2 regions of the Shewanella psychrotolerans genome follow, and region 2 is predicted to be linked to the other one. Evidence: riboswitches for the same ligand, from Rfam matches in the RefSeq annotation. Region 2 holds a riboswitch; the other holds the start of a gene.
What was found. A riboswitch is a leader RNA that binds a small molecule or an ion and turns the genes downstream of it on or off. The one in region 2 is predicted to bind cobalamin.
Positions count from the first base shown of each region.

Region 1 (8,893 bases), 260 kb from region 2:
GCTCAAGTCTAGTGGACACTCGAAAGTTTTCCACGCCAGCGCAGCTCGCTCTATTTTATGACGCGCAATACGGCAAGCCATCTCATCATCAAACGCCTCGGCCGTTGCCACAAACAGACACTCATCGCCCTTGGCGACGTAATTGGCAGCAAGCTCGAGGCCATAGCTAGATTTACCGCTACGCGCACCGCCTAAAATAAAATGGATCATGACGCTAGCGCCAAAATAAACAGATACACCGAGAGTTCACTCACCTGCTGCGCGGCCCCTAAAGTATCACCGGTATAACCACCGATTTGCCGCCTAAAGCCCCAAATTAACAAGTAGCGCAGCACCAGCAACAAGGCGCACAGCCCTAGCGCCGCAGTGATCCTGCTAATCCAAAGGGCTAGCGCTCCTGTTATCAACAAAATAGCGAGTTCATTTATGGTTTGTGATTGAGCTAAAGGTTTGCTTTTACTGCTGGCATCTTCACGGACATAGGGTTCGGAAAAAATCAGCGATGCCGCCAGCACGCGACTCAAACAGTGAGATACGATAAGCGCACTCACCACTAAATGTGGCGCATATAACGCTATTTCACTGAGCAGTACAAACTTAAGTAGCAGCGCAAAGACCAGCGCCAAGACGCCATAAGTCCCCACACGAGAATCTTTCATGATGGTGAGCTTATCTTGCAACGTCCAGCCACCACCAAAGCCATCGGCGGTATCGGCTAAACCATCTTCATGAAAGCCTCCCGTGGTCAACACACTTGCGATCATAGCCAGTACAATGGCAATGCTACTGGGGAATAACTCGCTGGCGATCACATAGACCAGCGCACTTATGCCACCCACCACTATGCCGACAGCGCCGAAGTAACGACTCGCTTGATTAAGCCGCTCGCTGTTTACCTCAACCCATTTAGGCATAGGGATGCGCGTAAAAAAGCCCATCGCAATAAAAAACAGCTGCAACTCTTTTATCATCATCTTGCTCTCATCATTTGCGTCCACACGTTAAACCTTCAAGCCCTATTCCCCTCAAGCTATCAAACCTGCCAGCCTCAAATCTCAATCGACAAATCTTGTAAGCTAGCCATCTCGTTGTAAAAAGCCGCCGCAGCACGCACTAAAGGCAGGGCGAGTGCCGCACCAGAGCCTTCACCGAGACGCATGGATAACTTAAGCAGTGGCTTGGCCTGCAGATGGGTGAGCATTAACTGATGGCCACGTTCATCGGATTGATGGGCAAAAATCATATAATCTCGAGCGGCAGGCGCTATGCTTGTCGCCACCAAAGCGGCCGCCGTGGCGATAAAGCCATCGACGAGTATCAACATCTGATGCTCCGCCGCAGCCAACATAGCCCCGGTCATTTGTACAATTTCATAGCCACCAAGGGCCGCCAAAACAAGATAAGGATCAGATAATTGGTCGCGATGCAGATAAAGCGCCTGCTCAATTAACATCTGTTTACGGGCAAGGGTTGCCGAATCAATACCTGTGCCGCGTCCAACACAATCGGCCACGTCTAGCTTTAAGATAGCGGCCATAATGGCCGCCGCAGAAGAAGTGTTGCCTATACCCATCTCGCCAAACGCAATAAGATTAGTACCATTGTTATGATGAAAAGTGACGCGTTCGAAGGCCATAGCAAAACCTTGTTTTACCGCCCCTAAGGTCATCGCACTCTCTCGATGAAACGCATTTGTTCCAGCTCCGAGCCTGTGATTAATGAGGCGTTCGTCGCTTTCAATAGGAGTCGCAATACCGCAATCTATCACCTCCATATCGAAACCCGACTGAGCACAAAAAACGTTAATGGCTGCGCCGCCATTGAGAAAATTCTGTACCATCTGCGTCGTCACTGCACTCGGCGCAATTGACACACCAGAAGCCGCAATCCCATGATCGCCAGCAAACACCAGCAACTTAGGATTATTAATCGATGGTGACGTTTTTCCCAACACTTGCGCTATCTGCAGCGCTAATGGCTCAAGCTCTCCCAATGCCCCCAGGGGTTTAGTTTTGCCGTCTATTTGGGCTTGAATCGCTTGATCAAACTCATGACTCACTGGCGTTATAGTAAACATCTCTTTCATCTTACTGCGTCCTCACCTTACTGCACGAGAAACCGATACGAAGCCTATCCACGTCGCTTGGTGGCTAAAATAAATAAAAAGAACAAGCTACCAATAACGGCAGTGATAATGCCGATTGGCAATTCTTGATAACTCAGCAGGCATCTGGCCAACACATCTATCCAGATCATAAACAGGCCGCCAACCAAGCCTGTGGTCAACAAGGCAAACCTTCCAGGCAACAATAGCCGCACCATATGGGGGATCATCAAACCCACAAAACCGATACCGCCGCAATTGGCCACCAGCACGGCGGTAATTAAAGAGCAAAGCAGCAACATACCTAGGCGCAACCCCTGTACATTAATACCTAAAGTATGCGCGGTCTCATCACCGGCCTTCATGGCTAAGATCTGGCGTTTAGAGAGCAAGATGATTGCCGTGGCTAAACCTATCACCACAAAAGGCAAACTAAGCCCTGCCCAGCTTGCCTTAGCAAAACTCCCCAGACTCCAAAACAGCACAGAAGCCGCCGCTTGAGGACCGGAGAAATAGAGCAACAGACTGGTCAGTGCGCCAAACATAAATGATACCGCCACTCCAGAAAGCAACATGCGCTCGATCTGAGTGCTCATGGCTCGGCCGCACAGTGCCAGTACCATCAACACAGAAAGCGCCGCACCAATAAACGCACCAATGGGCAAGCTAATGCTATTTATCAATGAGCTAGGCAGTGTGCCCGACATCGCATTTGAGTTACCAAGTAGGGTGATCACCAATACCGCACCAAACGAAGCCCCAGAAGAGATCCCAAATAAATAGGGATCGGCAAGCGGGTTACGGGTAACGGTTTGCAATACTGCGCCAGCGATCGCCAGACCAAAGCCCGCGATAAAGGCCAGCAGAATACGAGGCAATCGTAGTTCCATCACAATCCGTGAGGTTACAGTGCCACTAGACTCACCATTTATCCCCCCTAATATGGCATCAATAACTTGTTTTACCCCTATATCGGCCGCGCCAAAACTGGCCGCTAAAATGGGGGTTAACAGAGAAAAGAGGACAATCAATACCACAAACAACATGACTCGCTTTAGCTTATTTGTGCCCAAGGAGCCTCGTATTACCTCGGTGATCATTTAACCTTGTCCCCTTTCAGATCGCGCGGTCCCAAATATCTGCTATTGGCAGGGTTAGCTTCTATGGATGAGCCACAGGCCGCGCCACCTTGATCGCCTAGATGGCGATAACCGTAAAAATAATTAATCTGCGGATTGCCATGTTGTGGATGAGGCAATACCTGACAGCATACGCCAAAAACCTCGCCAATCTGCTGCTCGGTCAGCACCTCTGCGGGCGAGCCTTGGATCACCGCTCTGCCTCGATTAAGCAGCAATAATTGATCACATAAGGCACTGGCTAAATTCAGATCGTGAATAGAGATCACCACGGTAATATCTAACGAGCGCAGTAGTTCTAAGATCTGGATTTGGTAACGAATATCAAGGTGATTTGTTGGCTCATCAAGGATCAATAATTTAGGTTTCTGGACGATGGCACGAGCGATCAATGCCCGTTGTTTCTCACCGCCCGAAAGTTGCTCATAGGATTGATTAGCCAGCTCATTCAGACCGACAGTTGCAAGCGCATGACGTACCTGCACCTTATCTTGCTCACTTGTGAAGGAGAATGCGCCTTTATGGGGCGTGAGCCCTAAGGTCACCAATTGCGCCGTCGTCATATCGAAATGATGGGGGGTATCTTGTAAAACGACAGCCACTTGCCGTGCAAATTCCTTAGCGGATAGCTCACTCGCAGGATGACCAAATAAGCAGATATCGCCTCGACTAGGGGTCAAATAGCGATAGAGGCAACGCAATAGGGTCGATTTACCCGCACCATTAGGACCGATAATCCCAAGCATTTTACCTTGAGACAGCTGCACACTGACATCAGACAAAATTTGGCGTTCGCCGCTGTGCCAGCATATGCCTTTAGCGGATAAGGCGGTAACGTCTTTAGTCACAAACACCTACCCAAGGTGCGGCCTTAATGCACAGGTATCGCGCGGCAAAAGATAAAGACAGGGCAACCGCCCCAAATGTAATGGTCATGAGTAGCTCCCTCAAGTCACCCGCTTGAGTCATAAGGCTATAAAGTAAGGCAGGTATCCTGACTCGTGGTTAACCTAAGGTACTCGCCTTATTTAACACACTCACAGTTGCGGGCACAGTTTGGGCTTATGGCTGATCGCCTTCCCAATTCCCTATTAAGTTTAAGTTACTCGACTCATGACTAGAGACGAATCTCAACACCTTACTCTCGGCATCTTCGCTACTGAAATTTCGCTATTGAAAGACACCTAAAAATTGTTGGTTATTATGCGGTATTTCAAGCAAGAGACAAGCACTAGCTATCGCGACATCAAACCAGCACTGACACTTATCGCTTATCTTCTATGATTCAGCCCCAATGCAGTCGCCAAAAACCCTTGCCATCCTCATCTCTATAATGAGTAATTTTCACCACACTGGCATACTCAAGGCTCAATTGCGTATAAAAGCCTACTGCCTTGATCACCCCTAGCGCCTTAGCCATTAAATAACGAATAACACCACCATGGGTAATAAGTAGCAGCTTCTCGCCACTATAAAGACTGACCAGCTCATCCACCAACCCATCGAGACGTTGCTCAAAGGCTGACATGGCTTCAGCTTCAGGTAAAGGGAACCGCCAAGGATCCTGCCAATAAGCCGTTAACTCTTGGCCGTGATCTTCATGTAAAGTGGGAATTTCAAGGCCATCCCAACGGCCAAAGTAGATCTCCTTTAAACGTTCATCAAAGCTGATGCTCATTCGCCGCTTGCTGGCGATATGTTCAGCAAAGGCGGCACAACGGATTAAAGGCGAACTCATTACTCTGTCAACGGCTTCGGGTAGCTTCGCATAAGCCAATTGCATCTGCGCAAAACCGATTTCGGTCAGCTGAATATCGCAATGGCCCCGCAGCAGATTTCCACCTTCACATTCGCCATGACGCATCAAATACAGCGTTGTTTGAGTCATATAAAACAGCATCGACTAGCTTGAGTGTAATACTTGAGGAGGATACTCTTAACCGATAATACATTGCAATAAATGATGATTCAGCTTTTAGTAATTTACAAAAATCCATTGCCATATCCATTTAATCAATTGCATCGCTACAGTCTCTTCACTGCCTAAATAACGAATAACATAGCTAGGTTATGAGTCCACAAAGGTTATACTATTTTGACTTGCCCTAAGCGCTATAAGTCGATTAGTATAGGCAAGAAGTATAGACGTCTATACGTTTATACTTCCGAGTGAACATAGCAAGCGTTATCGTACCCTGAATGACACTGCATTAACCTCATAACGATGGTTTCCCTGCAATGACGTAGTTAGAAGTTAGTAAAAATAGGTAAAACTTTATGGCGACCCATACCCCTGTTAATCATGTAAGACAGATAGCACCGCAGATCATCGAGCAACTCAAATCGCAGATCTTGATCCTCGACGGCGCAATGGGCACCATGATCCAAGAGCATAAGCTTGAGGAAGCAGCCTTTCGCGGCGAGCGCTTTAAAGATTGGCCCTGCGATGTTAAAGGCAATAACGATCTGCTCGTACTGACTCAACCAGCCATTATCAAAGATATCCATAAACAATACCTGCTCGCTGGTGCCGATATCATCGAGACGAATACCTTTAACGCCACTCGTATCGCCATGGCTGACTACGAGATGCAGGAACTGTCCGCCGAAATCAATCTTGAAGGTGCACGTCTTGCCCGCGCCGCCGCAGATGAGGTCAGCGCAGAAACAGGTCGTGCTTGTTATGTTGCCGGGGTTCTTGGCCCCACCAACCGCACCTGTTCAATTAGCCCTGATGTCAACGATCCTGGTTATCGCAATGTCAGCTTCGATCAGCTGGTTGAAGCCTACCGCGAATCGATTGAAGCGCTCATCGAGGGCGGCGCCGACATCATCATGGTGGAAACCATCTTCGACACCCTCAATGCCAAAGCCGCGCTGTTTGCCGTTGAAAGTATTTTCGATGAGATAGGTCAGCGTTTACCTATTATGATTTCAGGCACCATTACCGATGCCTCCGGTCGCACCCTAACCGGACAAACCACCGAAGCCTTTTACAACTCGCTACGTCATGTTAAGCCACTGTCGATTGGCCTTAACTGCGCCCTTGGCCCACAAGAGCTACGTCCCTACGTTGAAGAGTTGTCAAAAATTGCCGAATGTTACGTATCGGCGCATCCTAATGCCGGACTCCCTAATGAATTTGGTGGCTACGATGAAACCCCAGAGGAGATGGCCGAGGTTATCGGTGAATGGGCACAAGAAGGCTTTCTCAATATCATTGGTGGATGCTGCGGCACAACCCCTGCGCATATTAACGCCATTCGCCAAGCGGTGATTGCACATCAAACCCGTGAATTACCGACTATTCCCGTCGCCTGTCGTCTATCGGGTTTAGAGCCACTCACCATAGATGAAAACTCACTGTTTCTAAACGTCGGTGAACGTACCAACGTGACGGGTTCGGCCAAATTTTTACGCCTGATTAAAACTGGAGAATATGAAGAGGCGCTGTCAGTTGCCCGCGAACAGGTAGAAAACGGTGCCCAGATCATCGATATCAATATGGATGAAGGCATGCTCGATGGCGTCGAGGTAATGCAAAAATTCCTTAACCTTATCGCCTCCGAGCCCGATATCAGCCGAGTGCCGATCATGATCGACTCCTCCAAATGGGAGGTGATTGAAGCAGGCCTGAAATGCATTCAAGGTAAAGGTATCGTTAACTCCATCTCCCTCAAAGAGGGCGAAGAGAAGTTTATCGAGCAGGCCACCTTAGTGAAACGCTACGGCGCTGCCGCCATTATCATGGCGTTCGATGAAGTCGGCCAAGCCGATACCAAGGCGCGTAAAATCGAGATCTGCACCCGCGCCTATCGCGTATTAGTCGATAAGGTGGGCTTCCCACCTGAAGATATTATTTTCGATCCCAACATTTTCGCCATCGCCACAGGCATTGACGAGCATGACAACTACGCCGTTGACTTTATTGAAGCTACGGCCGAGATAAAACGCACTCTGCCACACGCGATGATCTCCGGCGGTGTATCGAACGTGTCGTTCTCATTTCGCGGTAACAACCCAGTGCGGGAGGCGATTCATGCGGTATTCCTCTACCATGCGATTCAAGCCGGCATGGACATGGGTATCGTCAACGCGGGGCAGTTAGCGATTTATGACGATATCGACAGCGAGCTAAAAGCGCGTGTCGAAGCCGTGGTGCAAAACTTACCTTGCCCAGTTGCAGATTCGAGCAATACAGAGCAGCTGCTGGAGATCGCCGAGAAGTTTCGCGGTGATGGCAGTCAAGTTGCTAAGAAAGAAGATTTAGAGTGGCGCAGCTGGGAAGTGAGCAAGCGTCTTGCCCATGCCCTAGTGAAAGGCATTACCGACTTTATCGATGAAGACACCGAAGAAGCCAGACAGCAGGCCACTCGGCCGCTGGATGTAATTGAAGGGCCGCTCATGGATGGCATGAACGTGGTCGGCGACCTCTTTGGCTCGGGTAAGATGTTCCTCCCCCAAGTGGTCAAATCGGCACGGGTAATGAAAAAAGCGGTCGCCTATTTGAACCCCTATATCGAACTAGAAAAAGTCGAAGGTCAGTCTAACGGTAAAATTCTGATGGTCACCGTAAAAGGTGACGTACACGATATCGGTAAGAACATCGTTGGTGTGGTGCTGGCCTGTAATGGCTACGAGGTGATCGATCTAGGGGTGATGGTACCCGTGGAGAAGATCATCGAAGTCGCCAAGGCAGAAAATGTCGATATCATCGGCATGTCAGGCTTAATCACCCCAAGTCTCGATGAGATGGTGCATAACGTTAAAGCCTTCCATAAGGCGGGGCTTACCATCCCCTCGATCATTGGCGGCGCGACCTGCTCGAAAATTCATACCGCAGTTAAAATTGCGCCCCACGCCCCAACAGGTGCTATCTATATTGCCGACGCCTCACGCGCCGTGCCTATGGTGTCGAAACTGATCAGCAATGAGACGCGCCAAGCCACCATCGATGCCGCCTATGATGAATATCAGGTGATGCGCGACAAGCGTAACTCGCAGGAGAAACGTAAGCAGATCATCCCGATTTCCGCCGCGCGCGATAACCGTTGCCAGCACGATTGGGCCAATTACACCCCATTTGTGCCTAACCAACTCGGGCGTCAGGTGTTCGATGACTACCCACTGGAAGACTTAGTCGAGCGTATCGACTGGACCCCATTTTTCCGCAGTTGGGAGCTGCATGGCCATTTCCCAAAAATCTTGGAAGACAAGGTGGTCGGTGAAGAAGCCCGTAAACTATACGCCGATGGCAAAGCCATGCTTCAACAGATCATCGACGAAAAATGGCTTACCGCCAAGGCGGTTATCGGCCTGTTCCCTGCCAATACCGTAAACCATGACGATATTGAGCTCTACACAGATGAAAGCCGCAGTGAACTTGAATTAACCACTCATCATCTGCGGATGCAGATAGAACGTGTGGGCAACGATAACTTCTGTCTGGCTGACTTTGTCGCCCCCAAAGACTCAGGCGTTGCCGATTACATGGGCGGTTTCGCTGTCACCGCAGGTCATGGCATCGACGAACATGTTGCCCGTTTCGAAGCCAACCACGATGACTACAACGCCATCATGCTCAAATGTTTAGCCGACCGTTTAGCCGAAGCGTTTGCCGAGCGGATGCATGAGCGTGTCCGTAAAGAGT
Region 1 is NZ_CP080419.1:782,829-791,721, reverse strand. It holds gene cobU (bifunctional adenosylcobinamide kinase/adenosylcobinamide-phosphate guanylyltransferase) at 1-210, opposite strand, end outside; gene K0I62_RS03525 (adenosylcobinamide-GDP ribazoletransferase) at 207-974, opposite strand; gene cobT (nicotinate-nucleotide--dimethylbenzimidazole phosphoribosyltransferase) at 1,049-2,077, opposite strand; gene K0I62_RS03515 (FecCD family ABC transporter permease) at 2,131-3,204, opposite strand; gene K0I62_RS03510 (ABC transporter ATP-binding protein) at 3,201-4,091, opposite strand; cobalamin riboswitch at 4,222-4,387, opposite strand; gene K0I62_RS03505 (histidine phosphatase family protein) at 4,529-5,131, opposite strand; gene metH (methionine synthase) at 5,521-8,893, shown strand, end outside.
Region 1: it holds a riboswitch for cobalamin, as region 2 does, so the genes downstream of both, K0I62_RS03510 (ABC transporter ATP-binding protein) here and K0I62_RS04610 (TonB-dependent receptor) in region 2, are expected to answer to the same signal.

Region 2 (8,893 bases):
GGTCGATGCCGCCATCTGGGCGCAGATAGCCTTAGAAGATGAGTTCTATTTTCTGCCCACCGGTGAGATGGAGATTAGCTTAGCCAGCCTCAAGCAAGGCTTTAGCGAGGCCGAGCAGGCACTGTTTGAGCAGCGACTCGATGAGCGACGAGCCGAGATCGCCGCGAACCTCAGTGCTGCTAGCAATAACACACGATAACCAAGATTCAAAAGACAAAGGGCGGCCAGAGATCTGGCCACCCACTTAATCTAAAGGCAAAGAGTCGCCAGAGTCATTACCCAAGGCGTCTTCTCAGCTCCTTAGTGGCCTTCACCATGTTTTGTAGTGCAGGCTCTACCTCATCCCACGTCCTAGTCTTTAATCCACAATCTGGATTGACCCATAGCTGACGAACTGGAATCTTAGTCGCTGCCTTATCGATAAGCGCAACCATCTGCTCAACACTTGGGATGTTAGGACTATGAATGTCATACACTCCAGGACCGATCTCATTTGGATACTCAAAGTCTTCAAAGGCATTAAGTAACTCCATATTAGAGCGGGACGTCTCAATGGTGATCACATCGGCATCCATCGCTGCTATTGAAGCGATTGTGGCATTAAACTCGCTGTAACACATGTGTGTATGGATCTGAGTATCATCTTCAACACCCGCCGCGCTCAGTTTAAATGCATTGACCGCCCAGTCTAAATAATTTTGCCATTGCGACTCTTTTAGCGGTAAGCCCTCACGAAATGCGGGCTCATCGATCTGAATAATACCAATGCCAGCATTTTGCAGATCAACTACCTCATCACGAATAGCCAATGCGATCTGATTTGCGATCTGCTGACGACTAATATCTTCACGGGCAAACGACCAATGTAAAATAGTGACAGGCCCCGTCAACATCCCTTTTACAGGCTTATCTGTTAGGCTCTGGGCATATGTTGCCCAATCGAGCGTCATAGGTTGCGGGCGCGACACATCACCGTAGATCAGCGGTGGCTTAACACAACGCGAGCCATAACTTTGTACCCAGCCAAATTGGGTAAACCCGACGCCATCTAACTGCTCACCAAAATATTCCACCATGTCGTTACGTTCGGCTTCACCGTGGACTAACACATCGATGCCTAACTTTTGCTGCCGAGAAATACTGTCTCGCGTTACCGCTTGTAATTGTTCATTATAAGCAGCATAGGTCAGCTCCCCTTTGCGCCAGCGGTTTCTAAGTCCTCGTATTGCAGGAGTCTGTGGAAATGACCCGATTGTTGTAGTGGGTAGCAAAGGTAAACGGAAACGCTCTTGTTGCTTAACTTGACGCAAGGCAAATCCACTTTGACGCTCAAAGTCCACACTAGTTAACGCATCCACCCGAGCATTCACTTGGCTATTAGCCGCATTTTTTCTCGCGGTGCGCCTTTGAACACAGTGGGTAACGATCGCTTGAGATGCAACAGAATCGGGCTCGACTAACAGCGTTTGTAATTGGTGAAGTTCTTCTAATTTCTGTTTAGCAAAACTCAATTGTTGGCGCAAAAATGGTTCAAGCTCAGACTCCACATCAAGATCGACGGGAGTGTGCAATAGTGAACAAGACGGTGCTAGCCAAATCTGTTCACCATAATCGGCAACCACTGGCGTAAGCTGCTTAGCTATATTATCAAGCTCTGCCGCCCACACATTGCGACCATTGATCACTCCGAGGCTTAGCACTTGTTCAGGCTTTAAGCTTGCTGCAAACGCTGACAATTGCTCAGGTGCACTCACCAGATCAAGATGTAATCCAGCAACATCCAAATCACTAATAAGCTCATGATGGTGTTCGACCGAGCCATAATAGGTTGCCAGTAATAGTTTTACATCGGTGCCATTTAGCGCTTTGTAGGTATCGGCGAACGGTGCTCGCCAATCTTCATCCAGCTCTAACGCTAAAATAGGTTCATCTAATTGAACCCAAGTAACCCCCTGCTCGACAAAGCGCTCAAGAATGGCCTGATATACTTCAATAAGTTGAGGCAATAAACTCAATTTATCAAATTCTTGCCCGCTACACTTTGCTAAGTGGAGATAAGACAATGGCCCCAAGATCACTGGTTTTGGCTGATACCCTAAGGCTTTTGCTTGCTCAACCTCATTAAAAATCTGGTCGAAGGCGATCTTAAAAGTTTGATCTTGGCTCAACTCTGGCACGATATAGTGGTAGTTAGTATTGAAATATTTCTTCATCTGCGAAGCCGTGGTGGCCGTCCCTGTTGGCGCTCGTCCACGAGCCACTCTAAATAGGGTATCTAAATCGACCTTATCGCCGTCACGATGGCGTTCAGGAATCGCATTAATGGTGGCACTGAGGGTTAATACTTGATCGTAATAGGCAAAATCCCCCACAGGCAGATGAGTAACGCCCGCTTGTGCCTGCCACTCCCAGTGCGTTTGACGGAGTAAGCTGGCAACATCTTCAAGTGCTGTAGGAGTAATTTCTCCGCGCCAATACTTTTCTAGCGCAAACTTAAGCTCACGTTGACGACCAATCCTTGGAAAACCTAGCGAAGCAATGTTTATTGATTCCATATTTTATACCCCTTATTTGAAATGAGCTGAATTCACAGTTAGGACAGCAAGCAAGTGGTAGAGATATTAAATGACACAACCACAAGTAGGCGTCTGGACGTCTAGAAGTTTATTGTGTTAACCTGTCGTTTCGCAACCGAATTGATTTCAGGCACAACATGAGCAAAATTCATCTGAGGTAAAAATGATAGAGCTTAGACATTTACGAACAATAGTAGCCCTCAAAGAGAGTGGCAGTCTCGCTGGCGCAGCTAAAAAGCGCTTTGTCACTCAATCGGCATTGTCTCACCAAATAAAAGAGCTCGAGACCCGTATTAATTCGACGATTTTTGTCAGAAAAAGTAAACCACTCTCTTTTACTCAAGAAGGGATACGTTTGCTGACACTTGCAGAAGAGATACTGCCTAAAGTCATTGAAACTGAAATCGATCTCAAGAATGGACTTAATGATGAAGCAGGCGATCTCTTTGTAGGCATTGAGTGTCATAGCTGTTTTCGCTGGTTGATGCCAGTGATCGAAGTATTCAATAGTAACTTCCCTCGCACAAATCTAGAACTCTCGAGCCGGCATCTGTTTAATTCACTAGCGGCACTTAAACAGGGAGAGTTAGATGTTGTACTGACGTCAGATCCCATACCAGACAAAGATATTTCCTACCAACACCTATTTGATTTTGAAGTAAAACTATTAGTAGCTACTGACCATCCATTAGCAAAACAGGACTATGTGATCCCCTCCGAACTCAGCAGTCAATCTCTCATCACCTATCCGGTTCCATTAGAGCGTTTAGATATCTATCGCCACTTTTTAGAACCTGCTGGGATCCCGGTCAGTAAACAAATCCGCTGCGATCTTACCTCTATGCTTTTACAGCGGATCGCCTGTAAAGATGGAGTAGCAGCCCTACCCAGTTGGTCAATAAATGAAGCTCATGGTTTATCGTTGGCGACGTTAAAACTCGGACAGGAAGGGCTAAAAAGACCGCTATTTGGCGCTTATCGTCACAGTAGTAGCAATGCACGACTCGCCCAGCAATGGTTAGGACTTGTTGCCGTAGAGGGAATGGCTAAGCAAAATTTAATTAACTGATACTATTCAATCACTACATTAGATTGAACCGAAGCGGCTGAATAACATGTCTAACCAAGCTATTGCAGATAGTCTGGTTGAAAGAGCTGCTAAAAACTACCACAGGCAGTTTTTAGCACTGGTGAACTATTACGTCATTTTTATAGCGGATTAAGCAACTGATTACGCATAGATAATACGCGACGCAATACTAACCCTGGGGAATCAGGGTTGCGCGTTTGACGTAGATTATGGGCGATCATGAACTCTTCTTTGAGCTCGTCATCTAAGCCTAAAGATACGAATGCTTCAAGGGTTAAGGTTTGTTTTTGATTATCAATTAATGATTTGATAATAGAGAGGGGGAACGACTGCTCTGATTCGGCATTTAAATAAGCGAATGCGGTAAGTGCAATAATTTCACCAAATACACTAAACAACGCTAATGTTTGCACCTCATCAGGATTAATATTAACCCCTTCCATTTGATGCAAACTATCGACAGCATTGGTCGCAATACTTTCTGTTAGCGCCCAGTAACCAAAAACCAGTTTTTTATAAGGTTGTGGCAGCTCATCCAAGCGCTCTTTAAGATAAAAAGTAAAAGCATACCGGTAAATATTCACCTGACCCAAACGCACTAATGCATCTTTCAGTGAACGATTTTTTGAAGAAACGGTAACGCCAACATTTGCAGCTACATTACTACGCCACAACATGTGAGCGGCAAGCGCAGGATCGGAAGAAACAATGTCAATCACATTGCGAATATCACCATCTGCAATGATAGCCTTTTTCAATGGGATCAGAATGCCACGGCGACCAATGACCTGCTCTTCATTGGCGATAATTGCACGTACTTGAGTGAATACTTGATGCTCAAGATCTGTCATGAGAAGTTATTAACCTGATTTATTATTCTGGCAAGTCGCCATTTGTTATCCGAGAATTTACCCACAAAATGCCCGCCGTGGTCAAGTCGATTTAGGTTAAAAGAGAAGTCTAACCCAAATATTTCCACATTGTTACGCTAGCACTAATCAAATCTAGTGCTTTAACACCGTAAGATGACAACTTTCTGTCACTTTACAATTCGATGACGCTATACCGCTGGAGAGTCTATGCACCAAACGATGGCCAAAATTCACAATGCGCCAGCTTGCCTAAGTTGCAACTCAATATGTTCAGCAAGGCGTTCATATCCTGCATCATTAAGGTGAATCGTATCGGATTTAACCTCTGGTAATTTTAGCAGATCTGTTAAAAAATCCTCAATTAATAACAGCTGATATTTATCGCTAAGACGAGAATAGAGTTTAGCAGGTTCGAGCCAAAGACTCTTTTGCGGAACTGCGATTAATACCACAGTAATCGCTCTACTTTGTGCCTGTTCAATCATTAAAGCAAGATTAGCTTCTACTTGCTGTTCATCTACATTGCGCAGAAAATCGTTGCCGCCTTCAAGCAGCAACACCAACTCGGGCGCGGTTTCATCCAGTACAGTTGCAAACCGTCTTAGCCCCTCAGAAGTTGTTTCACCAGAAATCCCAGCGTTAATCACATTTAATCCTGTTAATCTGGCTAACACGCTAGGATAATCGCTTCCCTTCGACGCACCGACGCCTTGAGTTAAGCTATCGCCAAAGGCCAAAATATTAGCATCAGGAGAAAGTGGCGCTAATGTTCGATGACTATTTGGCCAGAACACGCCAATGAGAACCAGCGCCGCCACAACCAGCAACCATTTCAACTTCATCTTTAACAGTCTCCTCGATCTATATCTATTGAGATATGGTGTTGATGCCATCATGACCAACAGGCATAAAAAAAGCCAGTCAGTAAAGCTGACTGGCTTTTTTATCTATTGATCTGGCATTAGGCCTTGTATTGGGATCGGTTTAGCCGTTAGCTCAACATCAACGCCTTTAGAAGCGATAGCTCGCCGTTAAACGCACTGCGCGTCCACTGCCTGAATAATAACCATTACCCCAAGCGCTATAATAACCAGCGCTGACATATTGTTCGTCAAATAAGTTATCAACACGTAAACTCGCTAGCCACGCATTGCGGGTATAGTTAAGCGCTATATTAGTTAGCAAATAGTCATCGAGTTTAGGGTCAACATTGCCGTCATCGCCCTCAATGAAACGCTCACCTGTATAGACTCCTTCAGCAAATAGCTGCAAATGTTCATAGATATCATAACTAACATAAGCACGACCACTGTGCTCAGCGACCCAAGATAGCGACTTGCCATCATTGATCCCGTCAGTAAACTCGGCATCAATATAGTTGTATTCAACACCTAACTGAACTGCTTGGGTCACTTGCCAATCCCAATCCAAACTCACACCATAGCGACGCGATGCATCAGCGTTTACGTTGGCACCAGGAAAGCTTCCACCGGTTGGGGTTTCAGCGCTGGAATCAAATACAATTTCATCTTCCAAATCTAAGCGATACGCACTAACACGCAAACTATTGCCACTGAAAATCCAGTCCCAACCCGCTTCATAAGAACGACCCGTTTGCGGCTTAAGCCCTACGACACTTGCAGGTGTATAAGCTTGCTCATCAACTTTTGCAAAGCGGAAATTTTCATCGGCTCGAACATATAGACGATGATTCGCTGTTGGGCGATAGTTAAGACCAAGTTCAAATGCGTGAGCATCCTGATCTAAATCTACGCCATCGGGATACGCTTGGGGATCAACAAGATCATCAGCTACTTCGGCGTAACGTCCACCAACCACATAGCTGACACTTTGAGTGAGCGGGACAGTAGCCTGTACGTAAGCACTCACTTGCTCTTGGACATTGCTGCGTCCACTGCTGAAATCAGACTCTCCACGACTCAAATCGACACCTGTAACGAGATTCAACATGCCACTGTCTGTCGCTATATTCGCGATAATTTTAGGCATAAATTCTAATAGTGAACGAGTATCTTTTCTGGCCGTTCCCCAGCTATTAAGACCCGTTATCAGAGTGTCTGAATAATTTAAATCAGCCTGTAGCGCCCATTGCTCGCTAAGTTGACGTTGATATCCAGTTCTGGCTGCTGTTGTCATCTCATGCATATAACTATCGGGAGCGCCTACAAGAGTAGCATTTGACTGACGAGGGTCATCCTCTATCTGCTCCAATGTTAAATCACCCGCAAGTTCTCGATGGTTATCGTAGTAACTCGTTTCAACAAAAAACTCTTGCAGATCATCACGGTACTGGAGACGACCTAAAACAGATGAAGTTTCATTAGCATTATGGTCGCGATAATTGTCACCTTGGTTGTAACTGCCAGCCGCATATAATCGCCATCTGTCATTAATAGCAACTGAGCCTTCGGCTTGGCCTTCATAAGTATCGAAACTACCAGCAGACACTTGAACACTGCCACCAGCGCCATTTGGCGCTTTAGTAATAATATTGATCACGCCACCTACCGCTTGGTCACCATAAAGCACCCCTGCGCTACCCGATAAAATCTCAACCCGTTCAATCTGATTAAGTGGAATAGCATTGATCGTAGGTGCAGCGATATCAATATTATTAAGACGGCGACCGTCAATAAGGATCAAGGTATTGTTTGCTGCTTGGCTAGCACTAAAACCTCGCATCGCAAACACCGCACCTGAATTTGAATCTGAGATTTGAATACCGCTTTGACCACGCAATACATCTGTCAAGGTGGTCGCGCCACCCATCTCGATAGCAGCCGCGTCAATCACATTAACATTGGCAGCAATATTTAATGGGGTTGATTCGCTTCGACCGATGACCGTAATGGTTTCGTCAATCTGAGTTGCATTTTGGTTAGTCGCTTCTGCCGCCTGAAGTGGTGCAGAAACAGATAACATTGCACCGAGTAATACGGCAATTGTTGTAGGTTTTGTACCCATTTTCCTTTAACTCCTAAAAGGGAAACGGGGCAAGAAGTCACGGTAAATAACACCAAGTGCTGGTGAGAGTTATCGCATTTCGAGATCTGCCCGCCGAAATCTCAAAATCACCTTTAGGGCCGGTCTCCGGACTGAGGATAAGTACAAAAAGTGAATCACTTTTTATACGACAAGATTGGATTTTTTTAACGCTTAACGTAAACGCATCCAACTTTCACCTTTCACCGTTGCGGGGGCAGTGCCAGATTTTCACAGGCTTCCCGATTATCCCTATTACGCATAACACGTATCAGGGCACCACAAAAGATTAACTAGAATTTGGTTGTCTTTAATTAGTCATCAATAATATTATATTTCGTAGAAAATCACTAACGACTATTCAAGAACGGGGCATTATAGACGTCTACACGTATAAATGTCTAACTGCTTCTGCCAAGAATCAAGCTATTAAATAGCAAGCAAAGGCAATAAAAAAGGAGACCTAAGCCTCCTTAAAAATAATGATGTATGGTTAAGCCGCAGCGAATGCTTTCGGATTGCCACCATATTCGTTGTCTTCAACACTATCTTGTGCATAAAAAATAATCAGCACAATGGCGCCAATAAGTGGGATAAGGCAGAGCAACTGCCACCAACCTGAACGACCAGTATCATGTAAACGTCGCGCCGAAATAGACAAACTCGGGATCAACATAACTAAAGAGAATATACCTGTTAATGCAAAGGTCCCTAATATTCCATCGACCACAGCCAACGCGATATAAAAGATAAAGTAAAACAGAATATACATCCAAAACTCTGTTCTACGTGCGCGACCGGTAAAATCAGCAAACTTTTTAAACGCACCAATAAAATGTTCCATATTATTCCTTTTGTTTACGTAAAATATGTAATAAATACCCAATAAGGATCCAAGAGTTATGCAATAGCTCCATCCACCCCACCGCACGTCAATAATATATTAAATAATTAAAAACTTTAATTTAATTTTAATGACAATGAGATTTGTGAAGCTTTATTGACTTTAGATAACAGATGAAAAGCGCAATAAAAAATCACACCAATAAGTAAATTATTGGTAAGTAAAACAGCTCAATCTAGTCTAATCACCAACAGCCATCGCTGAAAACAGGCCAACTAACCGAACCAGAAATAAAAATAGAACTAACGCAAAGTGGTTATATCAGCCACCATTTTTAGTGGCGGCGTAACCGAAAAATGAGTAGCCGAAAGTAAATCATCCCCTCGAGCTGAACGATGTAACAAAAACAGATCGTCTGCGCCAGCTATCACTGTGTAATGACCGATTTCTCCCATGGCCACATCTTGTTTACTTTCGCCTCTATGGGTATGGGGCATTTTTGAGCAAG
Region 2 is NZ_CP080419.1:1,040,934-1,049,826, reverse strand. It holds gene K0I62_RS04635 (tetratricopeptide repeat protein) at 1-199, shown strand, start outside; gene metE (5-methyltetrahydropteroyltriglutamate--homocysteine S-methyltransferase) at 276-2,546, opposite strand; gene K0I62_RS04625 (LysR family transcriptional regulator) at 2,740-3,645, shown strand; gene K0I62_RS04620 (HDOD domain-containing protein) at 3,786-4,517, opposite strand; gene K0I62_RS04615 (arylesterase) at 4,769-5,380, opposite strand; gene K0I62_RS04610 (TonB-dependent receptor) at 5,550-7,523, opposite strand; cobalamin riboswitch at 7,624-7,840, opposite strand; gene K0I62_RS04605 (DUF805 domain-containing protein) at 8,035-8,385, opposite strand; gene K0I62_RS04600 (hypothetical protein) at 8,688-8,893, opposite strand, start outside.